2 regions of the Lacimonas salitolerans genome follow, and region 2 is predicted to be linked to the other one. Evidence: riboswitches for the same ligand, from Rfam matches in the RefSeq annotation. Region 2 holds a riboswitch; the other holds the start of a gene.
What was found. Region 2 has a riboswitch for thiamine pyrophosphate ahead of thiB (thiamine ABC transporter substrate binding subunit). Riboswitches for the same ligand answer to the same signal wherever they lie in the genome.
Positions count from the first base shown of each region.

Region 1: another riboswitch for thiamine pyrophosphate. It lies ahead of ACFTOW_RS05745 (3-oxoacyl-ACP reductase); the one in region 2 lies ahead of thiB (thiamine ABC transporter substrate binding subunit).

Region 1 covers NZ_JBHUDD010000041.1:63,043-71,012, forward strand. The annotation lists gene ACFTOW_RS05730 (cell wall hydrolase) at 1-298, shown strand, start outside; gene ACFTOW_RS05735 (dihydroneopterin aldolase) at 401-1,321, shown strand; gene folP (dihydropteroate synthase) at 1,361-2,392, shown strand; gene ACFTOW_RS05745 (3-oxoacyl-ACP reductase) at 2,523-3,284, opposite strand; TPP riboswitch at 3,410-3,506, opposite strand; gene ilvC (ketol-acid reductoisomerase) at 3,600-4,622, opposite strand; gene ACFTOW_RS05755 (Lrp/AsnC family transcriptional regulator) at 4,755-5,210, shown strand; gene ACFTOW_RS05760 (Lrp/AsnC family transcriptional regulator) at 5,207-5,662, shown strand; gene ACFTOW_RS05765 (aminotransferase class V-fold PLP-dependent enzyme) at 5,799-6,926, shown strand; gene ACFTOW_RS05770 (UbiH/UbiF family hydroxylase) at 7,034-7,970, opposite strand, start outside.
Region 2 covers NZ_JBHUDD010000143.1:657-8,626, reverse strand. The annotation lists gene petB (cytochrome b) at 1-871, shown strand, start outside; gene ACFTOW_RS15420 (cytochrome c1) at 888-1,676, shown strand; gene ACFTOW_RS15415 (thiamine ABC transporter ATP-binding protein) at 1,731-2,426, opposite strand; gene ACFTOW_RS15410 (ABC transporter permease family protein) at 2,413-3,984, opposite strand; gene thiB (thiamine ABC transporter substrate binding subunit) at 3,960-4,940, opposite strand; TPP riboswitch at 4,986-5,083, opposite strand; TPP riboswitch at 5,149-5,245, shown strand; gene thiM (hydroxyethylthiazole kinase) at 5,286-6,074, shown strand; gene thiE (thiamine phosphate synthase) at 6,071-6,676, shown strand; gene thiD (bifunctional hydroxymethylpyrimidine kinase/phosphomethylpyrimidine kinase) at 6,673-7,473, shown strand; gene ACFTOW_RS15385 (CPBP family intramembrane glutamic endopeptidase) at 7,474-7,970, opposite strand, start outside.

The DNA.
Region 1 (7,970 bases), on a different contig from region 2:
GACCTATCCCGACACGGTATGCGGCGTGGTGCATCAGGGGACAGGCCGCAAATACGGCTGCCAGTTCACCTATACCTGCGATGGCCTTCCCGAGGTGATCAACGAACCCCGGGCCTTTGATCAGGTGGCCAAGGTGGCCAAGCTGATGGTCAACGGCGCGCCGCGCGTCCTGACCGAAGGGGCGACACATTACCACACCACCGCCGTGAACCCCCGCTGGGCGCGCAAATTCCCGCGCACCGCCCGGATCGGCGTGCATCTTTTCTATCGCCACCCGCAGGAGATGGTGCAGAACTGACCTCGTGACGCAAACGGGCCGCGCAGTGCCGCCCCGCGTGGCGACGCGCGCGCAGGACAGGGCCAGTCTGCGCGCAGGACAGGTCAGCCGGGACGAACCAGCATGAGCAACGAGATCACATGGGCCTTCGCCCACCCGTCGGAACGCGCCGCGGCCACTGCGGGCGACGGGCCGCTGGACAGGATCTCGGTGCGCGATCATATCGTTACGGTTGAAATCGGCGCGTTTCAGGCCGAGCGCGGCACCACCCAGCGGATCTGTTTCAACATCGTGGTCGAGGTGATGCCGACCGCAAACATCCTTGATGACGACGTGGACAGCATCCTGTCCTACGACAAGGTGACCGAGGCGATCGCCGCCGAACTGGCCGCCGAGCGGCTGAACCTGCTGGAAACCCTGGCCGAAAAGGTGGCCGAGCGTATCCTGCACGAGCCACAGGCGCTGCGCGTCTTTGTCCGCATCGAAAAGCTGGATCGCGGACCGGGGGCGCTGGGTGTGGAAATCGTGCGCGCCGCACGCGACATCAAGGCCCGCCGCGTGGCCGAGGATCGGCCGCATCCGCAGGTGGTCTACCTGTCCAACGTCGCCATCTTGTCGGACAACCTGCCCGCATGGATCGACCAGTTGCAGGCCGGGGCGCGGCCCAGCATCCTGTGCGTCGGGCCCGCCGACACACCCGCCCCGCAGGCCGCGCATCCACTGGCACAGCGCCGGATCGACCTGCTGGCGATCGAGCAGAACGCCTGGGTGCTGGCCGGGCGCGATGCGCGCTGCGTGGTGGTGAACTCGCGCACCGAACTCGACTGGGCCATGCGCCACGACCAGATCAGCGTCTGGGCCCCGTCCAAGATCGTGCTGGATGCGGTCGATGGCCCCTCGGCCAGCCCGCGCGACGCGCTGGCGCTGGTGCTGTGGTTCGCACGGTTCATGCAGGCCGCCGACATGCTGGTGATCGGGCAGGATCTGCCCGACGCGCCCGACCTTCCGCTGCGCGCGGTGGCCACGGATGTGACGGTGATCTGAGCGTTTGCCTTGCGCGCCCCGATGCGTAATACCCGCCCCATGACCGACTATTTCAGACCGCTTGTGCAATCGGGCCTTGCCCGCCCGGATGAGGCCCTTCCGCTCGCTGGCGGGCGGCTGTGGTTCACCCATGCCGAGCGGATGCGCCGGGGCGCGCCCCGGAACGCACCGGGGCAGGTGGTGCCCGCCCGCGACCTGCCCGACGACTGGCGCGACGCGCTGACCACGGCGCGCGCGGATGTGGCGGGGATGGCGCTGGACACCCCGCGCGTCATGGGCATCCTGAACGCCACACCCGACAGCTTTTCCGACGGTGGCCTGTATCATGACCCGGCCCGGGCCGTGGCCCACGGGGTTCAGATGATCGCCGACGGGGCCGACATCATCGACGTGGGCGGCGAATCCACCCGACCGGGGGCAGAAACTGTGCCCGCCGACGCGGAAATCGCGCGCGTCACCCCGGTGATCGCCGCCCTGCGCGCCGCAGGCCCCACACCGATCTCGATCGACACCCGCAAGACGACCGTGGCGCAGGCGGCGGTGCAGGCCGGCGCAAACCTGGTGAATGATGTGGCAGGCTTTACCTTCGACCCCGGACTGGCCCCGTTCTGCGCCAGCCATGCCCTGCCGGTCTGCGTGATGCACGCACAGGGCGATCCCGCCACGATGCAGAAGAATCCAAGCTATGACGACGTGGTGCTGGACGTTTTCGATTTCCTGCAGGACCGCGTGCAGGCCCTGATGGCGCTGGGTATCCCGCGCGGGCGCATCGTGGTCGACCCCGGCATCGGCTTTGGCAAGACCGCCGATCACAACCTGGCGCTGCTCAACCGGATCAGCCTGTTTCACGGGCTGGGCTGCGCGATCCTGCTGGGCGCCTCGCGCAAGCGATTCATCGCCACGATTGGCTGCGCGCCCGAACCGGCAGACCGCATGCCCGGCTCGGTCGCCGTGGCGCTGGCGGGCGTGGCGCAGGGGGTGCAGATGTGCCGCGTGCATGACGTGCGCGCCACCGTCTCGGCGCTGGCCTTGTGGCAGGCGGTGCAGGGGGGCGCTGCCCCCGTCGCCTGAAGGCGACTCCCCCGGAGTTTACGGGCAAGATGAAGGACGACCCCCGCCACCACTCAGCGGGGCACTTCGGTGGATGTGGCGCGGCCTGCTCAGGCCCTCACCGGAACAATGGCCGCGCCAGGTGCCCCCGTCAGCCGCAGACCAGCCCGCCATCCACGATCAGCGTCTGCCCGGTGACCGCCCGCGCCCAGGGCGAGGCGAAGAACAGCACCGCATCGGCCATCTCCGCAGGCGTGGTCACATGGCCCAGCGGCGTCTGCCCCGCGATCAGGTCGAACACCGCCTCGGGCGTCGCGGCACTGGCATCGGTGGTGCGCAGCAGCCCGCCCGCCACCATGTTCACCGTCACCCCCAGCGGACCCAGGTCGCGCGACGCGGTGCGGGTCAGCGCCATCAGCGCGGCCTTGGCGGCAGTGTAATCGTGATAGGGCACAACCGGGTTCTGCACCAGATTGGTGCCGATGGTGATCACCCGGCCAAACCCGGATGCCGCAAAATGCGGGCGCGCGGCGGCGATCAGGTTCAGCGCGCCCCCTACCGACACCTGCGCCTGTGCGGCCATATCGGCCCAGTCCAGCGTCTCCAGCCCCTTGCGCGCATCGCCGTTGAACTGGAAATCGGCCAACGCGTTATGCACCAGCACATCGGGCGCACCCATGGCCTCGGTGATCTGTGCCACCATCGCCGCCACGGCCGCGCGGTCGGTCACATCCGCCTGAAACGCCTGCGCGCGCGGGCCGATCTCGGCGCACAGCGCCTCTGCCGCGTCCTGACTGTGGCGATAGTTCACCGCCACCCGCGCGCCCTGCCGGGCAAAGGCGCGCGCGATGGCCGCCCCAAGGCCACGCCCCGCGCCGGTGACAAGAACGGTCTGATCTGCAATCTGTTTCATGGTCTTTCCCTGTATATTCAAAGGTTCGGGCAACAGGGACGCCCTGCACTCAGGGGCCGCGACGCGATGACGGAAGGAAAACAACGCCCCCCGCCGCGCGAGGAAACGAGGCCCCGCACATCGGCAAAGGGCGCATCGCAACTTCCTACGCCGGCATGATCCGGTTCAGGTTCCAAGGGTTCGTCTCAGCCCGCGTATCCGCGGACGCCCCTGTTGCAGCCGCCACGATGGGCCGGGGCGGGGGCGGCGTCAAGCACCGCGCCACGAAAAAGGGCGGACCCGCAGGCCCGCCCCGAGTCGCCGATCCCGTCGGGATCAGTTCTTTTCGCGGTCCACCATCTTGCCCGCGGAAATCCACGGCATCATCGCGCGCAGCTTTGCACCGACCTGTTCGATCTGGTGTTCGTCGTTCAGACGGCGGGTCGCCTTGAACGAGGGCTGACCCACGGCATTCTCCTGCATGAAGTCGCGCACGAACTTGCCGGTCTGGATGTCGGTCAGAACCGCCTTCATCCGCGCCTTCGTCTCGTCATAGGGCAGGATGCGCGGGCCAGAGACATATTCGCCATACTCGGCGGTGTTGCTGATCGAGTAGTTCATGTTGGCGATGCCGCCTTCATAGATCAGGTCGACGATCAGCTTGACCTCGTGCAGACATTCGAAATAGGCCATTTCCGGCTCGTACCCGGCCTCGACCAGCGTCTCGAAGCCCATGCGGATCAGCTCCACCAGACCGCCGCACAGAACCGCCTGCTCGCCGAACAGGTCGGTTTCGCATTCCTGGCGGAAGTTGGTCTCGATGATGCCCGAGCGCCCACCGCCGATGCCGGCGCAATAGGACAGGCCGATTTCCAGCGCCTTGCCGGTGGCGTCGTTCTCCACCGCCACAAGGCAGGGCACGCCGCCGCCCTTGGTGTATTCGCCGCGCACGGTGTGGCCGGGTCCCTTGGGGGCCATCATGATGACATCGACGCCGGGCTTGGGTTCGATCAGGCCGAAATGCACGTTCAGACCGTGGGCGAACGCGATGGCGCTGCCTTCGCGCAGGTTGTCATGCACGTATTTGCGGTAGGTCTCGGCCTGCAATTCGTCGGGCATGGTGAACATGATCAGGTCGCACCAGGCGGCAGCCTCGGCGATGCCCATGACCTTCAGGCCTTCGGCTTCGGCCTTCTTGGCCGACGGGCTGCCTTCGCGCAGGGCGACGACAAGGTTCTTGGCGCCGCTGTCGCGCAGGTTCAGCGCATGGGCGTGCCCCTGAGAGCCATAGCCCAGAATCGCCACCTTCTTGTCCTTGATCAGGTTGATGTCACAATCACGGTCATAGTAAACGCGCATGGGTCTGTCCTTCTTTGCGGTTTGATTGCCGGGCAGATTAGCCACAATGCCGCAAATATGTTTGCGTTCTGCGCAGAATTTCGGCATTTGGAGGAGTATCAATTCACCGATCATGCAGAATACGGAAAATTCATGCTCGACGATGCCGACCGACGCATCCTGCGCCAGTATCAGGCCGCGCCCGACCTGCCCGCCGCCGATCTGGCCGAACGGGCCGGGGTCACGCCCAGCACGCTGACCCGGCGGCTGGACCGGATGCGCGGCGCGGGCGTGCTGCGCGGGTTGCGCGGGCGGGTGAACTGGCGCGCGCTGGGGTATGAGGTCGAGGTCAGCCTGCGCCTGACCCTCGACAAGACGCAGGCGCGCGCCTTTGACGAGTTTCTGGCCGCCGCGCGCCAGGTGCCCGAGGTGATCGAGATCCAGACATTCCTTGGCGTGGTCGATGCCCGTCTGTCGGTCATTGCCCGCGACATCCCGCATTATCAGCAGGTCTATCGCCAGCGCATCCTGACCCTGCCGCATATCGCCGATATCGAGGCGCTGATGCATGTCGCCCTGCTGAAATCGGACGAGGCGCTGCCGCTGTGACCGATCTGGATGACACCGACCGCCGCATGATCCGCGCGCTGATCGACGATGCCGGGCAATCGGCGGGGGCGCTTGGGCGCGCACTTGGCCTGTCGCAGCCCGCCACGTGGCGGCGGATGAAACGGCTGCGGGATGCCGGTGTGTTCCGCGCCCCCCGCGTCGATCTGGACCATGCCGCGCTGGGGTTCGGCGTGACGGTGTTCCTGGGGGTCAGGCTGGCCACCAAAGGGCGCGTCAGCCTCGAGGATTTCGAACGCGCCGTCACCGCCATCCCCGAGGTGCAGACCGTCGAACACGTGCTGGGCATGTATGACTACCGCCTGCGCGTGGTGGCCCGCGACATCGCCGATTTCGAACGCGTGCTGCGCCGCCGCATCATGACCCTGCCGGGGGTCGGGAACGTCGAGGCGAACGTGCTTTTGTCCGAAGAGCGCCGCCCCGGCCCGATCTGACAGGGGCGCGCGATGCGCATGGGATATGCATGGTTCGTGCATGCGGATCACACGGCGGGGTCTGGCGGTCAAGGAAGGCTTTGCTTTTGGCCCCGCGCGGCGCTAGCAAAGGGTGACTGAAACGAAAGGCGCCGCCATGACCGCATTGCTGAACACCGTCGATCCCGATGGGCTGCTGGAATATTCCGTGGTCTTTACCGACCGCTCTCTGAACCATATGTCGGCGTCTTTTCAACAGGTTATGCGCGACATCTCAGACATGCTGAAAGAGGTGTACAACGCCGATGGCGTGGCGCTGGTGCCCGGCGGCGGCACCTACGCGATGGAGGCGGTGGCCCGCCAGTTCGGCCGCGACGCCCACGCGCTGGTGGTGCGCAACGGCTGGTTCAGCTTTCGCTGGAACCAGATTTTCGATGCGGGAAAATTTACTGAAAAAACAACCGTCTACAAGGCGCGGCAGATCGGAAACGGCCCGCAGGCGCCCTTTGCCCCCGCACCGATAGACGAGGTTGTCGCCGCCATCCACGACGCCCAGCCCGACGTGGTTTTCGCCCCACATGTAGAGACTTCGGCCGGTCTGATCCTGCCTGACGACTATATATCGTGTCTGTCGCAAGCCGCCCATGACGTGGGCGCGCTGATGGTGCTTGATTGCATCGCCTCCGGCTGCGCCTGGGTCGACATGAAGGCCACGGGCGTCGACGTGCTGATCTCGGCTCCGCAAAAGGGGTGGTCGGCCTCGCCTTCATGTGGCTTGGTAATGATGTCCGGCAAGGCACTGGAAAGGTTGGAAAAAACCGATTCTGACAGCTTCGCCGTGGACCTCAGAAAATGGCGCGCGATCATGGAAACCTATGAGAATGGCGGCCATGCCTATCACGCCACCATGCCCACAGACGCCCTGCGCGCCTTTCGCGACACGATGCTGGAAACCCGCGACTATGGTTTCGACAAACTGCGCGACGCCCAATGGGCGCTTGGCGACGGCGTGCGCGCACTGCTGGCTGAAAAGGGCGTGAAATCCGTGGCAGAACAAGGGTTTGGCGCACCGGGCGTTGTGGTCAGTTACACCACCGATCCCGACATTCAGAACGGCAAGAAATTCGCCGCGCAAGGCATGCAGATCGCCGCGGGCGTGCCGCTGCAATGCGACGAGCCCGAGGGCTTCATGACCTTCCGACTTGGGCTGTTCGGCCTGGACAAGCTCTACGACGTGCCTGCCGCTCTGGACCGGCTCAAGAAGGTCACGGATAAGGTTCTCTGATCGTTTCCTCTCTCTAAAAATATCCCGGGGGTGAATTGGCCCAAGGGGCCAAGAGGGGGCAGCGCCCCCTTTACCCGGCGCGCATGAAATGCGCGCAATCCCTCGGTTCACCCGCGCGCACCAAGCCCCAGTTGCATCATCGTGCGGCGCACCGGTGCCAGCGAGTAGATCGCGTTCAGCCCTGTCATCCGCAGATCGCGCAGCGGCTGGGCTGAAACCATCGACGCGCGGTTGAGCATGTCGATACCGCGCAGCCGGGCCTGCACTTCCCAATGCCGCCGCCGGTGGTAGGTCTGCAGCATCTGCGCATCGCCCAGACGGTCGGGCGCAGCCTCGGCCAGTTCCAGCAGCACGCGCATGTCGCCAAGGCTCATGTTCAGCCCCTGCGCCCCGATCGGCGGCACCACATGTGCGGCCTCGGCCACCAGTGCGACGCGCTCGGCGTACATCCGGTCGGCGATCTGGCTGATGATCGGCCAGACCGTGCGCCGCGAGGCCAGCGTCAGTGGACCGTACAGCAGGCATGACCGTTCGTTCATCGCCGCCTCGAAGTCCTCCTGGGGCAGACGAGACAGGCGCAGCGCCTCGGGCCCTTCCTCCATCCAGACGATGGCGGAACTGGGCATGCCCTGCCAGTCGGGCAGCGGCACCAGCGTGAATGGCCCGCCCGAGCGATGGATCTCGGTCGAGATGTTGTCATGCGGAACCGGGTGCGTGACAGCAAAGGCCAGCGCCTTTTGCCCATAGCGGATCGTCTGCACGTCCACGCCGACGGCTTGCCGCACCGGGCTGTCGCGGCCATCGGCGGCGATCACCAGACGGCAGCGCACCTGGGTGGCATCCGACAGGCCGACACGTGCCTCGCCTTCGCGTGTGAACACAGATTTTGTGCCGGTCCCGGCGCGAAACTCGACATTCGGCAGCTCATCCAGCCGTGCCACCATCTCGCGCCGCAGCAACCAGTTGGGCAGGTTCCAGCCAAACGGCTTGTCCGAGATGTCCGAGGCGTTGAAATCCTTGGACAGCCGCGCCGCCGGTTGCGGC
Region 2 (7,970 bases):
GGGTCAGATGTCGTTCTGGGGTGCCACGGTGATCACCGGCCTGTTCGGCGCGATCCCCTTTATCGGCTCGGGAATCGAAACCTGGCTGCTGGGCGGCCCGGCGGTGGACAATGCCACGCTGAACCGCTTTTTCAGCCTGCATTACCTGCTGCCCTTCGTCATCTCGGCGCTGGTTGCGGTGCATATCTGGGCCTTCCACACCACCGGCAACAACAACCCCACCGGGGTCGAGGTGCGCCGCGGGTCGAAGGAAGAGGCCGAGCGTGACACGCTGCCCTTCTGGCCCTACTTCGTGATCAAGGACCTGTTCGCCCTGGCGATCATCCTGGCCGTGTTCTTTGCCATCGTCGGCTTCATGCCGAACTACCTGGGCCACCCCGATAACTACATCGAGGCCAACCCGCTGGTGACGCCCTCGCACATCGTGCCCGAATGGTACTTCCTGCCGTTCTACGCGATCCTGCGCGCCTTTACCTCGGATGTCTGGATCGTGATGTTCGCAAGCTGGATCACCGGTGGCATCATCGACGCCAAGTTCTTTGGCGTGCTGGCGATGTTCGGTGCCATCGCGGTGATGGCCCTCGCCCCATGGCTGGACACCAGCCGCGTGCGTTCGGGCCGGTATCGCCCGATGTTCAAGTGGTGGTTCTGGATCCTCGTGGTCGATTTCATGGTCCTGATGTGGCTGGGTGCAATGCCTGCGGAAGAACCCTATGCCACGTTCTCTCTGATCGCTTCGGCCTATTGGTTCGCGTATTTCCTGATCATCCTGCCGCTGCTGGGTGTGATCGAAAAGCCGCTGCCTGCACCGGCCACGATCGAGGATGACTTCAAAGCCCATTACGGGCCTGCCGAGACCCCGGCGGAATAAGAAAGGACCAATGGAAATGCTGAAGCAACTCGCGATTTCCGCAGCGGTAGCCCTGGCTCTTTCGGCCGGGGCGGCCACAGCGGCCGGCGAAGACGGAATTGTGGAGACTTTCGATTTCTCCTTCAAAGGTCCGTTTGGCCGGTTCGATCAGGCCCAACTGCAACGCGGGCTCAAGGTCTATACCGAGGTCTGCGCCGCCTGCCACGGGTTGGAGTATGTCCCGCTGCGCACCTTGGGTGACGAGGGCGGACCGGGATTCTCGGAAGATCAGGTGCGCGCCTATGCGGGCCAGTTCGAGGTCTTTGACGAAGAACTCGACGATTTTCGTCCTGCCGTGCCGACCGATCACTTTCCGGGATCGAACCTGGAAACCGCCCCTGACCTCAGCGTGATGGCCAAGGCGCGGGCGGGTTTCCACGGGCCCTACGGTCTGGGGATCAACCAGCTTGTCAACGGCATCGGCGGCCCGGAATACATCGCATCGCTGCTGCTGGGCTATACCGGCGAGGAAAAGGAAGAGGCAGGCACGCTCTACTATGAGAACACTGCCTACCCTGGCCGGTGGATCGCCATGGCACCGCCGATGGACGATGGCTGGGTCGATTTCGACGATGGCGCGGACAACTCGCTGCGCGAGATGTCCAAGGATGTGTCGGCGTTCCTGATGTGGACAGCCGAGCCGAAGATGATGGCGCGCAAGCAGTCGGGCTTTGTGGCCGTGCTGTTCCTGACGGTGCTGTCGGTCCTGCTGTACCTGACCAACAAGCGCATCTGGGCGCCGGTCAAGGGCAAGAAGAACGCCTGATCCATCGGGTCCAAGACATGGAAAAACCCCGCGCATGACGCGGGGTTTTTTCGTTCAGACGCCCAGATAGGCGCGCAGCCCCGGTGGCGGGTTGTCCAGCAGGGCGGTTGTGTCTGCGGGTGGGGCCGCCCGGCCTTCATCGACAAGGATGGTCCGGGGGCACAGGCGGCGGGCATCCCCGGGCGCGTGGCTGACCATCAGAAGGGTGGCGCCGGTCTCGTCCAACAGATCCGCCACCAGATCCAGCATCTCGGACTTCAGGGCAGGCCCCAGCGCGGCAAAGGGTTCATCCAGTGCGATCAGGGGCTTGCGCTGCACCAGAACCCGCGCCAGCGCGGCGCGCCCCTGCTGCCCACCCGACAGCTGCGCAGGCAGGCGTGCGCCCATGCCGGGCAGGCCGACGCGGGACAGGGCAGTGTCCACCGTCGCGCGGTGATCGGCTGTCAGGCGCAGAGCGGGGCGGATGCCCAACCCGACATTCTGCGCAACGGTCAGGTGCGGAAACAGGTTGTTGTCCTGAAACAGCATGGCGATCGGGCGCGCGGCGGGCGGTGCGTCCGTGATGTCGGTATCGGCCCAAAGGATGCGTCCCGATGTCAGGGGCAGGAACCCGGCCAGCGCGCCAAGCAGCGTGGATTTGCCGCCACCGCTGGGGCCGATGATGGCGACGCGGGCGCCTGCGGGCACAGTGAAATCCGCACGCAGGTCAAAGTCACCCTGCCGGATATGCACGCCTTCAAGTCGCAGCATGGTCGCGCCCTCCGCGGTCGAACAGCCAGAACAGCCCGAGGCTGAGGATCAGCAGCACCAGCCCCGCACCCGCGGCATGATCCATCCGGTAGGCCCCCATCAACCGCAAGATCTGCAGCGGGAGAGTGGCCGTGTCGGGATCGGCAAAAAGCGCGATCACCCCCAGATCGCCCATGGCCAGCGCCGCCGCCAGCCCGGCGGCAAAGCCCAGAACGGGCCGCAGACGGGGCCAGATCAGCCAGCGCAACCGCGCCGCCCCACGCATCCCCAGCGATGTGGCCAGCCGGCCATGGGTCGCCTCGACCTCGCGCAGTCGGGGTAGGATCACCCGCAGGGCAAAGGGCAGCGCCATGGCCGCATTGACCAGCGCGGTGACGGGCAGGGCCAGCCGGGCCGGATCGGCAAAGGGATGGACCATCAGAAACAGCCCCGTGCCGATCACCAGCGGCGAGATCGCCAGCCCCAGCAGGCCGAATCCTTCGATCCAGCGGTGACGCAGGGCCAGCAGGGCCAGCGCCATCGCCATCATGATGCACAGCGCGGTTGCGACCAGCGCCACGCCCAGCGACACCGCCGCCGCCTGCCAGACCTGCGCGGGCAGGGTCAGCACGCCCACCGCCCCGCGCCACACGATCGCGGCCAGCGGGGTCAGCAGGAACGCCGCGGCCAGTGCGATCAACCCGGCGTCCTGCGTGCGCAGCAGGGGTGTCTCGGCCTCCCACCGGCGCTGGGGACGGTCCAGCCCGCCGCCAAAGCCCGTCACGTCGCCCGCGCGCAAGGCCAGCATTGCCGCCCCCATCACCAGCGCCAGTTGCAGCGCCGCCAGCACCGCCGCGCGGCCAAGGTCGAAATCAAAGCGGAACGCCTGATAGATCGCCAGTTCCAGCGTGGTGGCGCGCGGACCGCCACCCAGTGTCAGCGCGACCGCGAAGCTGGACAGGCACAGCGCAAAGACGATCAGCGCGGCGCCGGGCAGGACGCTGCGCAGCATGGGCCGTTCCAGCACCCGCAGCACGGTGGCGGGCGGCATGCCAAGGCTGGCGGCCAGCCGGAACCGCTCGGCCGGGATGGCCTGCCAACCTTGCAGGATCATCCGGGTGGCCAGCGGCAGGTTGAAGAACACATGCGCCAGCACCACGCCATGCAGGCCATAGATCTGTATCTGTGGCAGGCCCAGCCACGCCAGAAGGTCATTCGCCACGCCGCCGCGCCCGAACACCGCCAACAGGCCCAGAACCGCCACGATCACCGGCAGGATGAAGGGAGCGCCCAGAAGGGTGATCAGCGCCCCGCGCCCCGGGAACCGCCGCCGGGCCAGCGCACGCCCTACCGGCACCGCCAGCGCGACCGAGATCAGCGCGGACAGCACCGCCTGCACCACGGTGAACCGCAGCGCGGCCAGATCGGCGGCCCCCGGCCAGCCTGCCCCGCCCGCGCGCGCCAGCACCGCCGCCAGCGGGGCCAGCAACAACGCGCACAGCATCAGCCCGGCCAGCCAGCCGGGCCAGAGCGGCAAAGCGGGCCGCGCAGGGATCACCGTGTCAGCGCGGCCTGCCATTCGGCAATCGCGTCATCGCGCAGGGCGCGGGCCTGTTCCGGGTCCAGCAGCAGCGCCTTTCCGGGGGTGATCAGGGTGTCGAACCCGTCGGGCAGGCCGCCCTCGGGTGTCACCGCCGGATACATCCAGTTGGTTGTCGGGATCACCGACTGGAACGCATCGGTCAGCATGAATTGCAAAAACTGATCGGCCAGATCGGGGTGATCCGTGCCCGCCAGCTTCGCCGCGACCTCGACCTGCATGTAATGGCCTTCGCTGAAGGGGATGGCGCGTTTGCTGGCGTCATCCTCGGCAATCAGGTGATAGGCAGGCGAAGTGGTGTAGGACAGCACCATGTCGGCCTCGCCCTCCAGAAACAGGCCGTAAGCCTCGGACCAGCCGGGGGTCACGGTGACGATATTGTCGGCCATCCCTTCCCAGATCTCGCCCGCCTGATCGCCATAGGCGGCCTTGACCCACATCAGCAGGCCCAGACCGGGGGTCGAACTGCGCGGGTCCTGGATGACGATGCTGGTGCCGCTTTCGCCAAGGGCGCGGAAATCGGTCGGGGCCTCCACCTCCGCGCCCGCGACAAAGGCGAAATAGCCCCAGTCGAAAGGCAGGAACATGTCATCCTGCCACGCCACGGGCAGGTCGAAATCCGCCTGCACGCCATGCGGGGCGAACAGCCCGGTGTCGCGCGCGGCGGCGGTCAGGTTGGTGTCCAGCCCCAGCACGATATCGGCCTGCGTGCGCGCGCCTTCCAGACGCAGCCGCGCCAGCAGGGCGGCCCCGTCGCCAGCGCCCACGAATTGCAGCGTGCAGGCGCAGGTCTCTTCGAACGCCTCCTTGATCTGCGGTCCCGGGCCCCAGTCGGACACGAAACTGTCGTAGGTATAGATCGTCAGAACGGGCGAGTCCTGGGCCACCGCCTGGGTGGCGGCCAACAGGCCCGTGGCAAGGAACAGGTGACGCATCGCATCCTCCATCTGCTGCGACGGGCGGGGGGGCGAGTGAATTGGAGGATGATCCAAAACCTTCCCTCCGCCGGTCTTAACCGGATCAGGTTCAACGGGTTCGCATCTGCATCTCAGCCACAAGGGCACCCCGAGGTGTCTGCGACGCTATCGCCACCGGAACGCAGGTGCAAGGGCTGGCGGCGGGCGCGGGAATCGGGTTATGACAACGGTACGACAGGGGCGTTCCGCGCAGGCGGGGCTGAGAAGCACCCTTTGAACCTGAACCAGATCATGCTGGCGGAGGAAGTCGCGGTTGCCCCCTGATCCGGGGCGCGGTCGGCCCTTCGCGACGAAAGGACGACAATGACCGACTGGGGCACCCACCTGAGAACGATGCGGGCCAACGCGCCCTTGGTGCAGAACATCACCAATTTTGTGGCGATGAACGTGATGGCCAACGTGATGCTGGCCGCGGGCGCGTCACCCGCGATGGTGCATGACGCCGGTGAGGCGGGCGAGTTCGCGGGCATCGCGCAGGCGCTGACGTTGAATATCGGCACGCTCAGCCCCGACTGGCTGCGCGGGATGGAGGCGGCGGCGCAGGTCGCCCACGATCGTGGCAGCCCTTGGGTGCTGGACCCGGTGGCAGTGGGCGCCACGGCGATGCGGCGCGATGCGGGCGCGCGGCTGCTGGCGCTGAAACCCTCCGTGATCCGGGGCAATGCGTCGGAAATCCTGGCGCTGGCGGGCACGGCGGCAGCGGGCAAGGGGGCCGATGCCGCCGACAGCGTGGACGCCGCAGAAGGGGCCGCGCGCGATCTGGCGCGGCTGACGGGCGGTGTGGTCGCGGTGACCGGGGCGCAGGATTTCGTGACTGATGGCGCGCGGGCGTTTCGTGTGGGCAACGGCCACCCGATGATGCCGCGCATCACCGTGATGGGCTGCTCGCTGACCGGCATCGTGGCGGCCTTTGCCGTGGGGCAGGACACGCTGCGTGCCACGGTTGGCGCGCTGGCCTATTACGGTTTGGCGGGCGAGCGCGCGGGCGTGCAGGCGCAGGGGCCGGGCAGCTTTCAGGTGGCCTTTCTGGATGCGCTGCATGCCCTGACGCCCGAGGATGTCAGCGCAGGTGCACAGGTGATGCAGGCATGAGCATCGGCATCTACTTTGTAACTCCCGATGGCTGCGACGATGCGCTGGTGTGCGCGGCGCTGGCCGGTGGCGCGGGTCTGATCCAGTTGCGCGACAAGACCGCGACCGAGGCCGAGATGGTGGCGCAGGCGCGTCGATTGCTGCCGCTGTGCCGCGCGGCGGGCGTGCCGTTGATCGTGAATGACCGGCTGGAGGTGGCCTTGGCCAGCGGGGCCGACGGGCTGCACATGGGGCAGGGGGATGGCGATCCGGCGCAGGCGCGCGCCGCACTTGGGCCGGACCGGCATCTGGGGCTGTCGATCGAAACACAGGCGCAGCTTGCCGCGATGCCCAAGGGCGCGATCAGCCTGATCGGGGTCGGCCCGGTGCGTGCGACGGCCACGAAACCCGACCATGCCACCCCGCTGGGGCTGGACGGTCTGGCGCAGGTGGTGGCACACAGCCCAATTCCTGCGGTGGCCATCGGCGGCGTCGGGCTGGCGGATATCCCGGCGATCAGGGCCGCAGGCTGTGCAGGCGTGGCGGTGGTGTCGGCCATCTCCGGGGCCGATGATCCGCAGGCCGCAACCCGCGATCTGGTCAACGCATGGAGGCACGCATGATCCCCAACATCTTGTCTATCGCCGGGTCGGACCCGTCGGGCGGCGCGGGCATTCAGGCCGACATCAAGGCGATCAGCGCCAATGGCGGTTATGCCATGGCCGCGATCACCGCGCTGACGGTGCAGAACACGCGCGGTGTGCGCGGCGCGCAACTGATCCCGCCCGCCTTCGTCGCGGAACAGATCGGCGCAGTGTTTGATGATATCCGCGTCGATGCGGTCAAGATCGGGATGCTGGGCAGCGCCGAGATTGCGCGCGCGGTGGCCGATGCTCTGCGCGGGCGCGACGTGCCCGTCGTGCTGGACCCGGTGATGGTAGCCAAGGGTGGCGACCGTCTGCTGGCGGCGGATGCAGTGGCGGTGCTGCGCGATGTGCTGCTGCCGATGGCGGCGGTGATCACCCCCAACCTGCCCGAGGCCGCCGACCTGCTGGATCTGCCCGAGGCTGAAACCCGCGCCCAGATGCTGGATCAGGCGCAGGCGCTGCTGGCGCTGGGGCCGGGGGCCGTGATGCTGAAAGGCGGGCATCTGCCGGGGGATGACAGCCCCGATCTGTTGATGACCGCCGACGGGGCCGGATGGCTGGACAGCCCGCGCATCGCCACGGCCAACACCCATGGCACCGGCTGCACGCTCTCCTCGGCACTGGCCACGCAGCTTTCGATCACCGGCGATCCGATGGCGGCGGCGCGGGTGGCCAAGGCCTATGTCCAGGCGGCGATTGCGGCGGCGGACGGGTTGCAGGTTGGCGGCGGTCACGGGCCGGTCGATCATTTCCACGCGATGCGGGCGGGCTGACTAGCGCCGCAGGGCAATCCTTGCGGCCAGCCAACTGCACAGCAAAACGCCCGCGTCGATGGCGATCAGCGCGCGCATCTGGGCGGGGTCGGCCAGATCGACCTCGATCAGATACAGCGCCAGCGCGCCCAGATCCTCTTGCGCCGATACCAGCAGGAAGGCGCTGGCGTTGTTGACGAAATGCAAAACGATGGCCGGCGCCAGCGTGCCGCTGCGCGCGGTCAGGTCGGCGGCGGCGATGCCGAACAGCGTGGCCGACAGCATCAGCCAGATCGCATTGCTCCCCAGCGACGGGTCATTGTGCAGCAGCCCAAACAGCACCGAAGGCGCGACCATCCACGCCGCCGGATGCGAAAACCGCGCAGCCAGCTGTTGCAGAAGGTAGCCGCGAAAGAACACTTCTTCTGCGGTGACCTGAACCGCCACGGCCACCAGCGCCATGGGCAGCAGCATCGCCCATGGGACGAACGCCAGACCAGGGCGCAGGTCGGACATGT